3 regions of the Streptomyces sp. NPDC059008 genome follow, and region 2 is predicted to be linked to each of the others. Evidence: riboswitches for the same ligand, from Rfam matches in the RefSeq annotation. Region 2 holds a riboswitch; each other region holds the start of a gene.
What was found. Region 2 has a riboswitch for S-adenosylmethionine ahead of ACFWZH_RS35405 (aminotransferase class V-fold PLP-dependent enzyme). Riboswitches for the same ligand answer to the same signal wherever they lie in the genome.

Region 1 (6,267 bases), on a different contig from region 2:
CGGCGAGGGCGGAGAAGGGGCACACGTCCAGGGGGTAGCGGGCAGCGCGGCCGAGGCGCTCGGCGAACCGAGCATGCGGGCCGGTCAGCGCGGCCCAGACGGCGTTGTCCAGGACGTGCGGATCTGCCGGGCTCTGCGCGGGGAGGGGAGAGACGCTGGTGGACATAGTGGTGAGAGGGCTCCGTGGCATCCGTGACATCCGTGGTATCCCCGACATCGGTGTCATCCGTGGCGGACATGGCGGTTCGGTGCGCCCGGGACTGCGACGTGACGCCGGGGTCCCGGGCGGCAGACCTCCGTGCGAGCGTTGATCAGGAGTTTTCGAGCGGCAGACCGGGCGGGTTGACCTGGGAGGTCTCGACGGCCTCGTTGGAGAGGTTCCAGGCGGCCAGCCACTTGGCGTACTGGCCGTGCTCGATCAGGTAGTTGATCGCCTCGGAGACCGGCTCAGCCAGCCCGCTGCCCTTCTTCGAGGTCGCCGCGATCAACCCCTGGAGCTTTGCGCCGGCGCCGGAGAACTTGCCCGCACTACGCGTGGCGTTGGGGGTCTTCGCCGTCCGGGTGATGTGGTACGCGATGCCGGGGTTGGGGCCGAAGTGGGCGTCGATCTTCCCGCTGTTCAGCGCCAGGTAGACGCTGTTGGCGTCCGGGTAGTACTTGACGGTGAGGTCCTTGCCCTCCTTCTTCAGCTTCGCCTTCCACTCCAGCAGGATCTTCTCCTGGTTGGTGCCCCGGCTCACCGAGAACGTCCTGCCGGCGAGGTTGTGGTAGTCGCCCTCGAAGTTCCAGGTGCTCTTCTTCGGCACCTCGAACCCCAGGTTGTCCTGCCGGTAGGTGGCGAACTCGTACTTCTTCTTGCGTTCCTCGGTGTCGGTGACGTTGGAGAAGGCGGCGTCGACCCGGCCGCTGTCGATGCCGACGAACAGGTTCTCCCAGGTCGAGTTCTTCAGCTCGGGCTTCAGCCCGAGGACCGCGGCCACCAGCCGTCCGAAGTCCGGTTCGGCTCCGGTGAGGGTCTTCTGGTCGTCGCCCACGAAGGCCAGCGGCGGGAAGCCGGCGGGCAGGGCGCCGACGCCGATGACCAGCTTGCCCTTCTTGGCGATCGGCTCGGGCAGCTTGGCACTGATGGACTTGACCTCGGAGACATTGAGGTCGGTCTCCTTACCGGCTCCGTTGGAGAGGGCGCCCACGGCGACCGTCCCGGACGGCTTGCCGTCTGATCTGCCGGCCGCGTCGCTGTTGCCCCCGCAGGCGGTGATGCCGGTGGCGAGGGTGGCGACGGCGGTGCCCGTGCTGAGGCCGCGGAGGAGTCGGCTGCGGAGGCTGCGGATACGCATGGCTGTCCTTGGTTCGGTGAGCGGTTGTGGTGGCGTGGCGCTGGTTCTTCGGTGGTGTGGCGCTGGGCGAACGGCGGGGTCAGAGCACCTTGCTCAAGAAATCCCTGGTCCGCTCGTGCTTCGGGCGGTCCAACACCTCGGCGGGCGGGCCCTGTTCGACGATCCGGCCCTCGTCGAGGAAGACGACCTGGTCGGCGACCTCACGGGCGAAACCGATCTCGTGGGTGACGATGATCAGGGTGGTGCCGCTGGTGGCCAGGTCCTTGATGACGGCCAGCACCTCGCCCACCAGTTCGGGGTCGAGCGCGGAGGTGGGTTCGTCGAAGAGGATGACCCCCGGCCGCAGGGCGAGGGCGCGGGCGATGGCGACCCGCTGCTGCTGGCCGCCGGACAACTGCCGTGGATAGGCACCGAACTTGTCGGCCAGGCCCACCCGGTCGAGCAGCTCACGGGCCAGCTTCTGAGCCTCGGGCTTGGTCAGCTTCCCGGTGGCCACGGGAGCGGCGGCCACGTTGTCCAGCGCGGTCAGGTGCGGGAAGAGGTTGAAGTTCTGGAAGACGAAGCCGATCCGGCTGCGCTGGCCCAGGATGGCTCGCTCGCTCAGCTCCTTGAGCCTCCCCCGGCCCTCCGCCGGGGCGACCCCCGCCTTGCCGCGCTCGCCGAGCCGGCGCACGCCGATCGGCTCACCGTTCACGCTGACGTACCCGACCTCGGGCTTCTCCAGGTGGTTGATCACCCGCAGCAGCGTGGACTTGCCGGAGCCTGACGGCCCGAGGATCACGGTGACCTCGCCGGGCCGTACCGTCAACTCGACGCCGTCCAGGACCCGGTGGGCCCCGTACCACTTGTGCACGTCGTGGACCTCGACGGCGGCCGGTCGTATCTCGGCGGCCTCAACGGTCTCCGTCTTCTCGGTGATTTCGGTGGTCATATCGCCGCCTCCCTCCGGGCTCGGGCCCGCAGATCACGCAGAGCGGTCCGCGACTTCTGCAACGGCGTCGGCGGCAGGATGCGCGTCGCGCCCCGGGAGAAGTACCGCTCGACGTAGAACTGGACGACGGAGACGGCACTCGTGAGGACCAGGTACCAGACGGTGGCGACCAGCAGCAGCGGGACGATGTCACCGGGGTAGGTGCTGCCCATGCTCTGCACGGAGCCGAACAGATCGAGCAGCGAGACGTAGAAGACGAGCGAGGTGCTCTTGATCAGATTGATCAGCAGATTGACGTAGTTCGGGGTGATGGACCGCAGGGCCTGCGGAAAGACGATCCTCGTGAACTGGTAACCCTTCGGCAGGCCGAGTGCCGACGCCGCCTCGTGCTGCCCCTGGTCGACCGCGAGGATGCCGCTGCGCACCACCTCGGACGCGTACGCCGCCTCGTTCAGGCTGAGTCCGACGACCGCGACGACGATGTCGGTGGCGAGCCGGGACTCGTCGAACGTGAAGAAGGCGGGACCGAACGGCACCCCGAGGCTCAGCGTCTTGTACAGCGCGCTGAAGTTGTAGAGGAACAGCAGCACCACGATCAGCGGGACCGACCGGAACAGCCAGGTGTAGGTCCAGCTCACCGCCCGCAGCACCGGGCTCCGCGAGAGCCTGCCCAGGGCGATGAGGATGCCGCCGAGCAGACCGAGCACGGCGCTGTAGGCCGTCACTTCGAGGGTGATGAGCAGACCGTCGAGGATCGTCGGGCGCAGGAACCAGTACTGGAAGCGGTCCCACTGGTAGAAGGGGTTGGTCACCAGTCCGTGGACGATCTGGGCCACCAGCACCAGCACGATCGCCGTGGCGATCCAGCGGCCTGGTCTGCGCAGCGGCAGCACCCGCTGTGCCGCCGGTGGCCGCGGTGCGGTGCCGTCGTCACCCGGCCGTTCGACCTCGGAAGATCCGGCTCCGGAAGGGCCGGCCTCGGAAGGGCGTACGGGACGAGGCGCGGAGGAGGCTTCGGGGGACTCCTCGGCGGGAGGCGCTGAGGCAAGCGATATCGCAGCGCCGGGGGATTCACTCATGGAGGGCTCCAGCGAATTCGGACACCCCGGCCCACGGATGCGGCAACGGCACGGCGGCCCTGGAGGGGCTCTGCGTGACGATGCGCAGGGGAAGCGTGGAACGGGGGCTGGGAAGGAAAGGCGCACACCGCGACAGCGGTGGGCATCAGAGACGCCGAGAACCGTCAGCCGTCAGTCTTGGCGGAAGGCACGGCAGGTGCAGCTCAGCTGCCGGTACACAGCGCGCTGCTGACGCGGAGCAGATCGACCGAACGGTTCGCGCACAGCAGCAGGCAGCCACGGCGCCGCCATGCGGCCGTCCCGAAAGCTGCGTACATCCCGTCACCATCACTCTTCCGGCCCGTGTGGGCCTCGCGCTTACCGAAAGTCTTCCGGTCCGGTCGTCACCTGGGGCACCCCACCGCGGTGCGAGGGTTGCCGGTCAGCAAGCCAGGGCTTGTCGCTGACACTCATGACCGATCTACGGCGTAAGTTAGACAGACCTCGGACATGATTGTCAAAGCCTGCCCGACCTGTGGGACGACAAAACCGAGTCGGGAGAGACCTGGCGAGATGTGGCGGCATACGCGGATGCCATGTCACACACATGTCATGTCACGCCCCGTCAGGCAGGTTCACCCGCCCCCCGTTGCCGAAGCAGTGGCTCGGCTCGCCCCTGTTTGGGCGAAGCGAGGAGACCGATTCCTGCCGTTCGGGGCAAGCTGCCCATACCGCTGATCATCGCTGCGCACGTCACACGTCCTGCCATCGTGCGTCTCCAAAGAGAAGGACGGGCTCTTGACGGGATCGAAGCCTCGATGTGCCCTGCCGGCCGCCCTCTGCACGCTCGGCCTGGTCGGTGGTGCGCTCACCGTGACCGCGTGCGCGACCCGGACCGAGCCGGAGACACGGACCTCTTCCACGAAGGTGGATCCGGCGCACACCGATGTGCTGTTCATCGGAGCCCATCCGGATGACGAGTTCCAGTCCCTGGCCACGTTCGGGCAGTGGGGGGAGAGTCCGGGGCTGAGCACCGGCGTGGTGACCATCACCCGGGGCGAGGGCGGCGGGAACGCCTCCGGCGACCAGGAGGGCGCCGATCTCGGCATGATCCGTGAGGACGAGGAACGCAAGGCCGTCGGGCGGGCCGATATCCGCAATGTCTTCTACCTCGACAAGCCGGACTTCTGGTACACACTGTCCGCCCCTTTGACGACCACCGTCTGGAACCGAGCACCGCAGACGCCGAGGGACACCCTCTCGCGGCTGGTCCGGCTGATCCGGGCGACCACCCCGCACAAAGTGGTGACCATGGACCCGCGCCCGTTCAATCAGCACGGCAGCCACCAGGAGGCCGGTCGCCTCGCCGTCGAGGCGTTCCGTCTCGCCGGCGATCGGCGCGCGTTCCCCGAGCAGATCGAGAAGGAGAAGTACGAGGTGTGGAATCCGTCCCAACTGCTGGCCCAGAGCTGGGGCTTCAAAGGGCCGGTGGGTTCGACGTGCGCCAAAGCGAAGTCCACGGATCCGCACACCGGACTGCCCGTCGTAGGTGTGTGGACCGGCACCCCGTCCACCAAGCACCCGGGGAAGACATGGGCCCAGATCGAACGGGACGCGGCCCGCGACTACGTCACCCAGGGATTCGGCTCACTGCCGCACACGGTCGAGACCGAGCCGGACCGGCTGCCCTGCGAATGGTTCACCGTCCTGGCCGACCGCGACAATCCACCGACACCGGCGGTGCGCGAGCAGTCCGGGCTGCGCCCGCTGTACGCGGGTTTCCGCGACTGGGCGCGGCGTATGCACATGCCGTGGCTGGCCAATGACGCCCAGCCCTCCTACCCCGCCCATTCCTCCACCGACATTCCCGAAGTCGCCAAGGCCCCCGTCGTGGACGGGGTGGCCGGCCCGGACGAATACCCCGGTCCGAAGCTGGAGTTGACGCACTGGGAGGGAAAGGAGTGCAAGGGCGAAAGGGACTGCGCGGCCGCCGCCGAATTCTCCCGTCACGGTGGCGACCTCTACGCCGTCGTCCATGTCACGGACGACATCAAGGGCTACGCGCTGGACGCCGCCGGCGACTGCAAACGCCACTGGCGCACCGACGCCGTCGAGATCGACCTCGACCCCCAGGGCCGCTCCGACGACACCTCGACCACCTTCAAGGCCGGCGTCCTCCCCTTCACCAAGGGCGGCAAGGGCCCCTGCGCCGAACGCGACGGGGACAACCGCCAGGGGCCGGCGAACCACAACGCCCCCGGCATGGCCGTCGCCTCCGTCGACACCGACCCGTACAAGGGCTACTCGGTCGAAGCGAAGATCCCGCTCGCCGATCTGCCCGCCCCGGTCGACCCTGAACGCCTCACCGCCAACGTGCTCCTCTACGACTCCGACACCCAGGACAAGACCGGCAAGACCCGCCTGGCCTGGTCCCCCTACGGCAGCGCCCAGGCCGACCCCTACGTGTGGCGCACCCTGCGTCTGCCCGGATACGTCCCGCCGCCCGGCCCGACACGCCCCGCCGAGATCCCCCAGGACGCGGCACAGAGCGCGAAGTCCAAGGCCTCCGTCGAGCAGGCCCGCCGCACCGGTGTCCCCCTCGCGGGCGGCCCCCGCAACCCACCGAGCCCGACCCCCTGAGGCTTCCTCCGGCAGCGTCGCGTTGATCTGCCCGGGTGACTTCGCCGGAGGCGCCGTTTCCCGCTCGTACGGCGCGGATACCCGACCAAGGCGGACATTCCGGGCCGCAGGGGGTACCCGCTGGAACTGGAAGGGAACACGGCCATCACCGCCACCGACGACGCCACAGAGAACACTGCCGCCGCCATCCTGTACGGGATCACCGACCCCGAAGAGCGACTTGCCCTCCACCATGTGTCGCTGCCGGCACCGGTACTGAATCTGGCCGTCGCCGAGAACGTCCTCCTCTACGACTCGCTGA
Region 2 (6,267 bases):
GAGGACGACCACGACTTCAACAACAAGATCGCCAAGGACGCCCTGATGCTCGTGCGGATCCAGCCGCAGAACATCAAGGACAAGCAGGAGCTCGCCTGGTCCCACGAGGGCATCGTGGCGTACTCGAAGATCTGCACCCACGTGGGTTGCCCGATCAGCCTGTACGAGCAGCAGACGCACCACGTGCTCTGCCCCTGCCACCAGTCGACCTTCGACCTCGCTGACGGTGGTCGGGTGATCTTCGGTCCCGCCGGACACGCCCTGCCGCAGCTGCACATCACGGAGAAGGACGGCTTCCTGGAGGCCGCGAGCGGCTTCGCGGAGCCCGTCGGCCCGAGCTTCTGGGAGCGCGGATGAGTAACGAACAAGGCGCGACCAACCCGCGCCGCGGCCAGGCGCCGCGGGGCGAGCGGATCGCCGACTGGGCGGACGGCCGGCTGGGCATCTACAGCCTCGCCAAGGCCAACATGCGCAAGATCTTCCCGGACCACTGGTCCTTCATGCTGGGTGAGGTCGCGCTCTACAGCTTCATCATCATCATCCTGACCGGTGTCTATCTGACGCTGTTCTTCCACCCGAGCATGGCCGAGGTCACCTACCACGGTTCCTATGTGCCCATGCAGGGAATCCGGATGACCCAGGCCTTCGAGTCGACGCTGGACATCAGCTTCGACGTCCGCGGTGGTCTGCTCATCCGCCAGATCCACCACTGGGCCGCGCTGGTCTTCCTGGCCGCGATGATGGTCCACATGATGCGGGTGTTCTTCACCGGCGCCTTCCGCAAGCCGCGCGAGGTCAACTGGCTGTTCGGCTTCCTGCTGTTCGTGCTGGGCATGTTCACCGGCTTCACCGGCTACTCGCTCCCCGACGACCTGCTCTCCGGTACCGGCGTGCGGTTCATCGAGGGCGTCATCCTGGCGATGCCGCTGGTCGGTTCGTACCTGCAGATGTTCATCTTCGGCGGCGAGTTCCCCGGGCACGACATCATCCCGAGGTTCTTCACGGTGCACGTGCTGCTGCTGCCGGGCATCATGCTCGGCCTGCTGGTGGCGCACCTGATCCTGGTCTTCTACCACAAGCACACGCAGTTCCCGGGTGCCGGCAAGACCAACAACAACGTCGTCGGCATGCCGCTGCTGCCGGTCTACATGGCCAAGGCCGGAGGCTTCTTCTTCCTGGTCTTCGGTGTGATCTCGGTGATCGCCGCGGTCGCCAGCATCAACCCCGTGTGGGCCATCGGACCGTACCGGCCCGACCAGGTCTCCACGGGCGCCCAGCCCGACTGGTACATGGGCTTCGCCGAGGGTCTGGTCCGCGTCATGCCGGGCTGGGAGTGGGACTTCTGGGGCCACACCGTCAACTTCGGTGTGCTGATCCCGATCCTGATCTTCCCGCTGGTCCTGGTCGCCATCGCGGTCTACCCGTTCGTCGAGTCCTGGGTCCGCGGCGACAAGCGCGAGCACCACATCCTGGACCGCCCGCGCAACGTCCCGACCCGCACCGGCTTCGGTGTGGCCTGGCTGGTCGCGTACTTCGTGATGCTGATCGGTGGTGGCAACGACCTGTGGGCGACCCACTTCCACCTGTCGATCAACACCATCACCTGGTTCGTCCGGATCGCGTTCTTCGTCGGACCGGTGCTGGCCTTCATCGCCACCAAGCGGATCTGCCTGGGTCTGCAGCGGCGCGACAGGGACAAGGTGCTGCACGGCCGCGAGTCCGGCATCATCAAGCGCCTGCCGCACGGTGAGTTCATCGAGGTCCACGAGCCGCTCGACCAGGAGCAGCTGCACCTCCTGACCCAGCACGAGCAGCCCAAGCCGCTCGAACTGGGCCCGGAGGTCGACGAGAACGGCGTCAAGCGCAAGATCAAGCGCTCGCAGAAGCTGCGCGCCAAGCTCTCGAAGTCCTACTACGGCGAGGACAGCGTCATCGCCAAGCCCACGGTCGAGGAGTACCAGGAGATCACCAGCGGCCACGGCCACCACTGATCCCCTCGGCGCCTCGTAGCGCACCGTAGGCAGTACGCCACCCAGAGGGCCCCGTCCGGCGATCGGACGGGGCCCTCCGGCGTACCCGCCGGGTCGATAGGGTGACGGCATAAGCAGGAAACACACCAGGAGCGTGGACCATGAACGTTGTGACCCCGGCAGGCGGCGACAGCGTGGCGGCCCACACCTGGCCGGGCATCCTCAACGCCCTCCTCGACGGCCGCGACCTCAGCGCCGACGACACCGCCTGGGCGATGGACAAGATCATGCGGGGCGAGGCCAGCGACGCCCAGATCGCCGGTTTCGCGGTGGCGCTGCGGGCCAAGGGCGAGACCGTCGCCGAGATCTCCGGACTCGTCCGCACCATGTACGCGCACGCCCGGCTGATCGAGGTCCCCGGCCCCAGCGTCGACATCGTCGGCACCGGCGGCGACGGCGCCAAGACCGTCAACATCTCCACGATGTCCTCGATCGTGGTCGCCGGCACCGGCGCGAAGGTCGTCAAGCACGGCAACCGCGCGGCGTCCTCGGCCAGCGGAGCCTCCGACGTGCTGGAGAAGCTCGGCGTCAATCTCGACCTCACCCCGCAGCGGGTCACCGAGGTCGCGCAGGAAGCGGGCATCACCTTCTGCTTCGCGGTGAAGTTCCACCCCGCGCTGCGGCACGTCGCCAACGCCCGGGGCCAGCTCGGCATCCGCACGACCTTCAACGTGCTGGGCCCGCTGACCAACCCCGCGAAGGTCCGCGCCCAGGCGACCGGCGTCGCCGACGCCCGGATGGCGCCGATCCTGGCCGGTGTGCTCGCCGAGCGCGGCTCCTCGGCGCTGGTCTTCCGCGGCGACGACGGCCTGGACGAGCTGACCACGACCGCGACCTCCCGGGTGTGGGTCGTACGGGACGGCACGGTGCGCGAGGAGCGCTTCGACCCGCGGGACGTCGGCATCGGCCTGGTCCCCGTCGAGGCCCTGCGCGGCGCGGACGCCTCCTACAACGCGGAGGTGGCCCGCCGGCTGCTGGACGGCGAGACCGGACCGGTACGCGACGCGGTCCTGCTGAACTCCGCGGCCGCGCTGGTCGCGCTGGAGCCGGGCGACGCCCCCCTGGCGGAACAGATCCGCGCGGGCATCGAGAAGGCCGCCGCCTCGATCGACTCCGGCGCCGCCAGGCGGGCGCTGGAGCGGTGGGTGACCGCCAGCAACGCATGAGCGGCGGGTGACGCAGAGTGTGAGGCAGGCCCCAGTCCGTCATACGGACCGGGGCTTGCGCGTTGTTGATCGTGTGGCATGATGCTGCGCAGGTCACGAGTGACAGCGACACAGGCCCCGGCCCGCTGTCCGGCAACCCTCCGTCCGTGGCGGGGTGCCCCGGGTGATGACCAGGCCGCAGGCAGCGAGGTCTGCGGCAAGCGCGGATCCCTCGCCAGGGATCCTGGTCCTCGAGGGAGAACTTCCGTGAACCAGCGAATGCGATAGGGCCCCTCGGCCCCTTTTCCGCACCCTTTTTCCTTTCACGCTGCGGCGCCCCGCAGTGCGCTGTGACGCACCCCGACGCGCCCGCCCGCAGCGAATTCGCTTGTCTCTCACGGGAGTTCGCCATGTCTGTTTCCGCCGTTGCCGCCGACAGTTCCGTTTGTGCCCCGCTGCCGGTTCTGGGACGCGATGTCCTGGTCCCGCTCGTGACCGGCGGCGAGGTCGACTACGCCGCGCTCGACTACGCCGCCAGCGCACCGGCGCTCCAGCGGGTCTGGGACGACGTGGCCGCCTACGCCCCGTACTACGGCAGCGTGCACCGTGGCGCCGGATACCTCTCCCAGCTCTCCACCGACCTCTTCGAGAACAGCCGCCGGACCATCGCCGAGTTCCTCGGCTGCCGCGCCGACGACCAGGTGGTCTTCACCCGCGCCACCACCGACTCGCTGAACCTCCTGGCCTCCGTACTCCCGCACGGCACCCGGGTGTTCGTCTTCGAGACCGAGCACCACGCCTCGCTGCTGCCCTGGGAGCAGCGCGCGGACGTCACGGTGACGTACCTCAACGCGCCGCGCACCCCGCAGCAGGCGGTGGACACCCTGGAGAAGGCGCTCGCCGAGCGCGAGCCTTACGGGCCGGCGCTGGTGTGCGTGACCGGTGCGTCCAACGTGACCGGCGAGCTGTGGCCGGTGCGGGAGCTGGCGGCCGCGGCCCACGCCCACGGCGCGCGGATCGTGCTGGACGCGGCCCAGCTCGCCCCGCACCACCCCCTCGACATCGCCGAACTGGACGTCGACTGGGTCGCCTTCTCCGGCCACAAGCTGTACGCGCCGTTCGGCGCCGGGGTGCTGGCCGGCCGCGCGGACTGGCTGCAGGACGGCGAGCCGTACCTGGCCGGCGGCGGCGCCAGCCGCAGGGTCTCCCGGCGCACCGACGGCGGCGTGGACGTCGAGTGGCACACCACCGCCGCCCGGCACGAGGCCGGCTCGCCGAACGTCATCGGCGCCTACGCGATCGCCGCCGCCTGCCAGGCGCTCACCGAGGCCGGCTTCGACACCCTGGTCGCCCGCGAACAGGCGCTGATCGCCCGGGTGCGGGAGGGTCTGGCCGAGGTGCCCGAGGTCAAGGTGCTCTCCCTCTTCGGCGACGACGCACCCAGGGTGGGCGTGCTCTCGTTCGTCGTCGACGGCTGGAACAGCTCGCACTTCGCCGCCGCGCTGTCGGCCGAGTACGGCATCGGCGTACGCGACGGCCTGTTCTGCGCGCACCCGCTCGTACGGACCCTGCTGGGCAGCGAGCCCCAGGACCCGGGGGAGTGCGGCGCCCCCGAGGCGGCCCCCGGCGAGCGCGCCCTGAACGCCATCCGCGTCAGTTTCGGCGCCGGCACCCCCGACGAGCACATCGACCGCTTCGTCGGCGCGGTGAAGGAACTCATCGCGGACGGCGCACGGTGGAACTACCGCACGGAGGACGGCCGTTGCGTACCCGCGTCTCTTTGACGCGGGGATCCATCCCACGTTTTTGGCTTTCCCGCCGTGGTGGTTGTTCGCCGTTGCGCCTGCGGCGGGCGGTTGTTTGTCGGGTGCGGTGACAGCCCTACGGACTTCGTCCTACGGTCTGTCCCCTCCCGTGAGTGGGTGGAAGACGGCCGGTGGGGGCGGGCCCTATCTGTCGACTTCCTGCAGACGGGGGCTTACGGGGACCCCCACCGGTCTCCTCCCCTCCCACTCACGGGAGGGGGCGGACCGCAGGACGGAGTCCGGAGGGGCGCACCCGCTGCCGAAAACGCCCCGCGCAGCGGCAACCAGCCCGCCGCTAGGCGCAACGGTGAGCAACCAGCACGGCGGGACAGCCGAAAGCGTGGGGGAAAAACGGGCTAGGCATCCAGCCCGATCGCGAAGGCCGCCTCCAGGTCGTGCTGGGAGTACGTGCGGAAGGCGATGTGCGTCTCGGTGGAGGCGACGCCGGGGACCTTGCTGATCCGGCCGGGGATGACGTCCGCGAGGTCGTCGTGGGCGGCGACCCGGACCATGGCGATGAGGTCGTGGGCGCCGGTGACGGAGTAGACCTCGCTGACGCCGTCCAGTGCGGCGATCTTCTGGGCGATCTCGGGGATCTGGTCCACGCTGGTCTTGATGAGCACGATCGACGTGATCACGGCTGGCTCTCTCCCTCGGTCGCCGGGTCATTCGCCCTGGTGGCCCCCACACTATCCCTCCGGTACCGGACCCAGGCGTACAGAAAGCCGAGCGTGAAGCCGACGACGTGTGCGAGGTAGGCGACGCCGGGCCCGTGGGGGTCGTCCTGGGCGGCCTGCCACTGGAGGAAGAACCAGAACAGCAGCACGATCCAGGCGGGAAAGCGCAGCGGAAGGAAGAACAGGAAGGGGAAGACGCTGGTGACCCGGGCCCTGGGGAAGAGGTAGAGGAAGGCGCCCAGGACGCCGGCGATCGAGCCGGAGGCGCCCACCAGCGTCTGGCCCGAGGAGGCGTGCGCGGCCGCGTAGCCGAGCAGCGCCAGGTAGCCGATGATGAGGTAGAAGGCGGCGAACGGCAGCCGGCCCATCCGCGCCTCGGCCATCCCGCCGAAGACGTACAGAAACAGTATGTTGCCGAGCAGATGCAGCCAGCTGCCGTGCACGAACAGCGCGGTGAGCGGAGTGATCAGCGCCCGCAGCGAACCGCTCCAGAGCTCCAGCGGGATCACGCCCCATCGCTCGAAGTACGCGGTCTGCGCCTCCAGCAGGGCGTCGCCGGTGCCGTACATCCGGTTCAGGGTGCAGACGGGGCCGGCCACGAAGACCACGC
Region 3 (6,267 bases), on a different contig from region 2:
GGGTCGTCGAGCGACGCCTCCATACGCTCCATGTCGGTGGCGAAGTACGCCGAGATGTAGCCCTTGTCGAAGCGCATACCCTCGGTGAGCTCCAGCTCCAGACCGAAGGTCTGGGACTCCTCGACGGTGATGACGCCTTCCTTGCCGACCTTGTCCATGGCCTCGGCGATCAGCTCGCCGATCTGGGTGTCGGCGGCGGAGATGGAGGCGGTGGAGGCGATCTGCTCCTTGGTCTCCACGTCCTTGGCCTGCTCCAGCAGGGCGGCGGAGACGGCCTCGACGGCCTTCTCGATACCGCGCTTGAGGGCCATCGGGTTGGCGCCGGCGGCGACGTTGCGCAGGCCCTCGCGGACCAGGGCCTGGGCCAGGACGGTCGCGGTCGTCGTGCCGTCACCGGCGACGTCGTCCGTCTTCTTCGCGACCTCCTTGACCAGCTCGGCGCCGATCTTCTCGTACGGGTCCTCGAGCTCGATCTCCTTGGCGATGGAGACACCATCGTTGGTGATCGTGGGGGCGCCCCACTTCTTCTCGAGGACGACGTTGCGGCCCTTGGGGCCGAGGGTGACCTTGACGGCGTCGGCGAGCTGGTTCATCCCGCGCTCGAGACCGCGCCGTGCCTCCTCGTCGAACGCGATGATCTTGGCCATGTGAAGTGGTCCTCCCGGACGGGGTGGATTTCTCCGGATCGGCACCCGTGCCCGCGACGGACGGTCCGTGCGCCGTGTGGTTCCTTGCCCCACCCGGCGTCCGGACCTCACCGGCCCGATCCAAGTTCTGTCACTCTCACTCGGAGAGTGCTAACGCCAATGATTAGCACTCGGGCAGGGCGAGTGCAAGCCGCCTGGAGGGGGTCGGCGAGGGTCGGCGGGTGGGCGAGGGGTGAGCGACGGACGGGCGCCGGCCGCCCGGCGGGGTGCCGCCGGGGCGCCACGCGGCGGCGAGCGGCACGGAGCGGGCGCAGGCGGGACGGGGGGCGGGCGCAGGCGACGGGGGCTCAGGTCCCGCCGCAGGGAGGGCAGGCAGAAGGCCCGTACCCCGTGACGGGGTACGGGCCTTCTCTACGCTGCAGTCGGCCCGCGCCTCAGGCGCTCACCCTGACCATGTCCGCCTGCGGCCCCTTCTGGCCCTGCGAGATCTCGAACTCGACCCGCTGGCCCTCCTCAAGGGTGCGGTAGCCGTCCATCTGGATCGCGCTGTAGTGGACGAATACATCCGCACCACCGTCGACCGCGATGAAGCCGTACCCCTTCTCCGCGTTGAACCACTTGACGGTGCCCTGAGCCATGCCTAACTCCCCTATTACTGGCCCTTGCGCAGGACCGCACTCCGCGGACCCGGGTCAGACCTCACCCCGCGAAATGGCCCGTGGGGTGTGCGCCGGAACGCGTCGACCGCCGCTGAATGTATCTGCACCGATGCCCAGCGCAACAGGTCAATCGGACGAGAATTCTGGCGCCGGAGAATCGGCAATATGCGATGAAATCCCGTTTCTCCGGGGCAAGTCGGGCCGGGCATAGCGCACGTAAGCGACAAATGCCGCACACACTTTGAGCACAACTCTCCGCGCTTTCCTATGCGTTCGGCACGTGCGCGGAGTTATCCGGAACGGAGATCACCGCAATGGTATCCCCTTTCACTAAGCGGAATTGCCCCGTCCGATTTCAACGGACGGGGCAATTCCGGTCAAGTAGGTGAAGAGATGGCGCAAATTAGCGCTCACCCGTCGACCGATCGGGGGTGACCGGTCAACAGTCACCGGGCGCGTGCTTCCTCAGCAGCCGCCGGCGACCGCCGGGATGATGGAGACGCCCGCACCGTCCGGGGTCGGCGTCTCCAGGCCCTGCTCGAAGCGCACATCGTCGTCGTTGACGTAGACGTTCACGAAGCGACGCAGCTTGCCCGCGTCGTCCAGTACACGAGCCGCGATGCCCTGGTGGTTCTTCTCCAGGTCGGCGATCACCTCGGAGAGGGTCGCGCCCTCGGCGGTGACCTCGGCCTCACCACCGGTGTACGTACGGAGGATGGTGGGGATGCGGACCTTGACGCTCATGGTTCTGCCTTCCGGACAGGGTTGGGGAGTGCGGATTCGTAGAGCTGTGGACTCAGCCTGCCAGGCCGGCCTCGCGGAACGCGTCCAGGCTCGGGCGGATCGTGGCCGTGGGCCCGGACGTCGGCGCGACGGCGTCAAGCGTCTTGAGGCCGTCACCCGTGTTGAGCACGACGGTGGTCAGGGACGGGTCGAGCACACCGTCCTCGATCAGCTTCCTGGTGACGCCGACGGTCACACCGCCCGCGGTCTCCGCGAAGATGCCCTCCGTCCGGGCCAGCAGCTTGATCGCGTCCACGACCTGCTCGTCGTTGACGTCCTCCACCGCACCGCCCGTACGGCGCGCGATGTCGAGCACATACGGCCCGTCGGCCGGATTGCCGATCGCCAGCGACTTGGCGATGGTGTTCGGCTTCTGCGGGCGCACGACGTCGTGCCCGGCCTTGAAGGCCGTCGACACCGGCGAGCAGCCCTCCGCCTGGGCACCGAAGATCCGGTACGGCCGGTCCTCGACCAGGCCGAGGGCGATCAGCTCCTTGAGCCCCTTGTCGATCTTCGTCAGCTGCGAGCCGGACGCGACGGGGATGACGATCTGGTCCGGGAGCCGCCAGCCCAGCTGCTCACAGATCTCGTACGCCAGCGTCTTGGAACCCTCGCCGTAATAGGGGCGCAGGTTGACGTTGACGAAGCCCCAGCCCTCGCCCAGCGGGTCGCCGATGAGCTCCGAGCAGAAGCGGTTGACGTCGTCGTAGTTGCCCTCGATGCCGACCAGGTCACCGCCGTAGACCGCGGCCATGACGACCTTGCCGGCCTCCAGGTCGTGCGGGATGAACACACAGGACTTGAAGCCCGCGCGGCGGGCCGCGGCGCCGACCGCGCCGGCGAGGTTGCCCGTGGAGGAGCAGGACAGCGTCGTGAAGCCGAAGGCGCGGGCGGCCTCGACGGCGATCGCGACGACCCGGTCCTTGAAGGAGTGCGTCGGGTTGCCGGAGTCGTCCTTGACATAGAGCGCGCCGGTGACGCCCAGCTCGGCGGCGAGCCGGTCGGCCTTGACGAGCTTGGTGCAGCCGGGGTTCAGATTCGGCTTGTCCGCCACGTCGACGGGGACGGGCAGCAGCGGAGCGTAGCGCCAGATGTTGTCCGGACCGGCCTCGATCTGCTTCCGCAGCGCCTCGGGGTCGCCGCTCGGCAGCTCGTACGCCACTTCGAGCGGCCCGAAACAGGTCGCGCAGGCGAAGAGCGGGCTCAGGTCGAAGCGCTCGCCGCACTCGCGGCAGGACAGCGCGACGGCGGGCCCCAGAGCGACGGCGGAGGCGTTTTCGGTGACTTCGGTGCTGTACACAGCCATGGAGGCGAGGCCCTTTCTCCTCATCTTCCTCATGGCGCATCTCGCCATGAGACGGATTTGGCACCTTCCCTAGCCGGGAGCCTCGCGCGCGATGATCGCGACGGAGACCGGCTGGAGGGTTGCCGGGGCTTCAACGGGCCGTATCCCTCTGCCCCTCTGGATGAGCGGTATGGCGCTGGGTCGAAACCCAGGCGTTTGTGGTGCGGCGACCCCGACATGCGACGGCCGTCCGCGTTGTTCAAGACTGTAACCGAAGGCACTGACAGTTGAGATAGTCGTCCGAACCGCGAGATGGATCACAGAATGGCCCACCCGACGGATCGCATACCGGTCGCGGCACCGGCGGCCACCGAGGAGTCGTAGACGTGCTGGAAGAGGTGGAGCGCTGGCTGAGCAGCCGCTCCTGGTCCGCCGCGGACCGTCCGCTGGAGCAGCTGCTGGAGGCCAAGCGCCAGACGGGCCGCACGGTCAGCGTCGTGCTGCCCGCGCTCGACGAGGAGGCCACGGTCGGCGCGATCGTGGCCGCGATCCGCGCCGAGCTGATGTGCGACGCGGTCCCTCTGGTCGACGAGCTGGTGGTGCTGGACTCCGGATCCACCGACCGCACCGCCGAGGTCGCGGCCGCGGCCGGCGCCCGGGTCGTCCACCGCGACACCGTCCTGCCCCGGCTGCCCGCGCTGCCCGGCAAGGGCGAGGTCCTGTGGCGCTCGCTCCTGGTCACCACCGGCGACATCATCTGCTTCGTCGACGCCGACCTGCGGGAGTTCTCCGCCACCTTCGTCTCCGGGATCGTCGGCCCCCTGCTGACCGACCCCGACATCCGCTTCGTCAAGGCGATGTACGACCGCCCCCTGGAGGCCGGCGGGCACCCGGGCGAGCAGGGCGGACGGGTCACCGAGCTGGTCGCCCGCCCGCTGCTGAACCTCCACTGGCCGCAGCTGGCCGGCTTCGTCCAGCCCCTGGGCGGTGAGTACGCGGCCCGGCGCTCCCTCCTGGAGCGCCTGCCCTTCCCGGTCGGCTACGGCGTCGAGCTCGGTCTGCTCGTCGACGCCCTGCACACCGTCGGCCTCGACGCCCTCGCCCAGGTGGACGTCGGCGTACGCAAGCACCGCCACCAGGGCGGCCAGGCCCTCGGCCGGATGGCGGCCGCCATCTACCGCACCGCCCAGCTGCGCCTCGCCCGCGGCCACCTGGTGCGCCCCCGGCTCACCCAATTCGACCGCGGCGAGGAGGGCTTCGTCCCGCGCACCACGGACGTGGACACCGAGGAGCGGCCGCCCATGGCCGAAATCCCCGAGTACGCGGCGCGGCGGGCGGCCTGACCGTGTCCGTACGTTTGCGCGGTTCTGCGGCGGGTTAATGTCGCGACATGGTCTCCGAGCGCAGTGCGGTCCGGGCAGGTGCCGAGGTTCTCGTCGCGTCCAATCGCGGGCCGGTGTCGTACGCCGTGGGCGAGGACGGGGCGCTGAGTGCCAAGCGGGGCGGGGGCGGGCTGGTGTCCGGACTGTCGGCCATCGGTCCCGGTACCGACGCGGTGTGGGTGTGCGCGGCGCTCGGTGACGGGGACCGGGAGGCCGTCCGCCGGACGGGGGGCGCCCTGGCACCCGAGGACACCGGTGGACAGCGCGTCCGCATGCTGGACATCCCGTCCCAGGTGCACGCCGACGCCTACAACGGCATCGCGAACTCGGTGCTGTGGTTCGTCCACCACATGCTCTACCAGACACCGCTGGAGCCGGTCTTCGACGCCGGATTCCGGCAGCAGTGGGGCGCGTACGAGACGTACAACCGCGCCTTCGCCCACGCCCTCGCCGACGAGGCCGCCGAGGGGGCGGCGGTGCTGGTGCAGGACTACCACCTGGCGCTGGTGCCGGGGATGCTGCGCGCACTGCGGCCCGACGTGCGCATCGCGCACTTCTCCCACACGCCGTGGGCGCCGCCGGACTACTTCCGGATGCTGCCGGACGAGGTGGCGCGGCAGCTGCTGGAGGGCATGCTGGGCGCCGATCAGCTGGGTTTCCTCACCCACCGCTGGGCGGACGCGTTCACCGCGTGCTGCGCCGAGGTCACCGGCGGCACCGGCGGCACCCGGATCGGCGCGTACGGGCTCGGGGCGGACGCCGACTTCCTGCTGGAGCGGTCGCGGCGGGCGGACGTCGAGGAGCGGCTGGCCACCCTGCGCGAGCAGATCGGCACCGGTCCCGACGGGACGCCGCGCAAGGCCGTCGTCCGGGTGGACCGCACCGAGCTGTCGAAGAACATCGTCCGCGGCCTGCTGGCCTACCGGCAGCTGCTGGCGGAGGAGCCGTCATGGCGCGAGCGGGTGGTGCATGTCGCCTTCGCCTACCCCTCGCGCCAGGACCTGGCCGTCTACCGGGAGTACACCGCGGCGGTCGGCCGGCTCTCCGAGGAGATCAACTCCGAGTACGGGACGGCCACTTGGCGGCCGGTCGTGCTGCATGTGAAGGACGACTTCGCGCGGTCGCTGGCCGCCTACCGGCTGGCGGACGTGGCGCTGGTGAACCCGATCCGGGACGGGATGAACCTCGTCGCCAAGGAGATCCCCGTGGTGTCGGAGCAGGGCTGCGCACTGGTGCTGTCACGGGAGGCCGGGGCGCACGAGGAGCTGGGCGGCCACGCCCTGACCGTCAATCCGTACGACGTCAGCGCTACGGCGCGGGCGCTGCACGAGGCGCTGTCGATGGATGCCGGGGAACGCGGCGAGCGGACGGCACGGCTGGCGGCGGCGGCCACCGCCCTGCCGCCGGCGCAGTGGTTCCTCAAGCAGCTGCGCGCGCTGGTGGGCTGAGCCGGGGGCTGGGGGCGGGTGTTGGGTGGGCGCCGGGGGCGCCGGGGGTGGCCCTGGGCGGGC

Region 1: it holds a riboswitch for S-adenosylmethionine, as region 2 does, so the genes downstream of both, ACFWZH_RS07310 (ABC transporter permease subunit) here and ACFWZH_RS35405 (aminotransferase class V-fold PLP-dependent enzyme) in region 2, are expected to answer to the same signal.
Region 3: it holds a riboswitch for S-adenosylmethionine, as region 2 does, so the genes downstream of both, thrC (threonine synthase) here and ACFWZH_RS35405 (aminotransferase class V-fold PLP-dependent enzyme) in region 2, are expected to answer to the same signal.

What each region holds. Positions count from the first base shown of each region.
Region 1 is NZ_JBHYJC010000003.1:432,751-439,017, reverse strand. It holds gene ACFWZH_RS07325 (GNAT family N-acetyltransferase) at 1-166, opposite strand, end outside; gene ACFWZH_RS07320 (ABC transporter substrate-binding protein) at 312-1,337, opposite strand; gene ACFWZH_RS07315 (amino acid ABC transporter ATP-binding protein) at 1,417-2,268, opposite strand; gene ACFWZH_RS07310 (ABC transporter permease subunit) at 2,265-3,347, opposite strand; SAM riboswitch class IV at 3,696-3,804, opposite strand; gene ACFWZH_RS07305 (PIG-L family deacetylase) at 4,125-5,966, shown strand; gene ACFWZH_RS07300 (pyridoxal phosphate-dependent aminotransferase) at 6,201-6,267, shown strand, end outside.
Region 2 is NZ_JBHYJC010000057.1:4,917-11,183, forward strand. It holds gene ACFWZH_RS35390 (Rieske 2Fe-2S domain-containing protein) at 1-357, shown strand, start outside; gene ACFWZH_RS35395 (cytochrome bc complex cytochrome b subunit) at 354-1,991, shown strand; gene trpD (anthranilate phosphoribosyltransferase) at 2,132-3,196, shown strand; SAM riboswitch class IV at 3,288-3,405, shown strand; gene ACFWZH_RS35405 (aminotransferase class V-fold PLP-dependent enzyme) at 3,586-4,959, shown strand; gene ACFWZH_RS35410 (Lrp/AsnC ligand binding domain-containing protein) at 5,337-5,618, opposite strand; gene ACFWZH_RS35415 (rhomboid family intramembrane serine protease) at 5,615-6,267, opposite strand, start outside.
Region 3 is NZ_JBHYJC010000002.1:204,411-210,677, reverse strand. It holds gene groL (chaperonin GroEL) at 1-647, opposite strand, end outside; gene ACFWZH_RS03860 (cold-shock protein) at 1,082-1,285, opposite strand; gene ACFWZH_RS03855 (MoaD/ThiS family protein) at 1,772-2,050, opposite strand; gene thrC (threonine synthase) at 2,103-3,419, opposite strand; SAM riboswitch class I at 3,413-3,562, opposite strand; gene ACFWZH_RS03845 (glucosyl-3-phosphoglycerate synthase) at 3,761-4,717, shown strand; gene ACFWZH_RS03840 (trehalose-6-phosphate synthase) at 4,765-6,204, shown strand.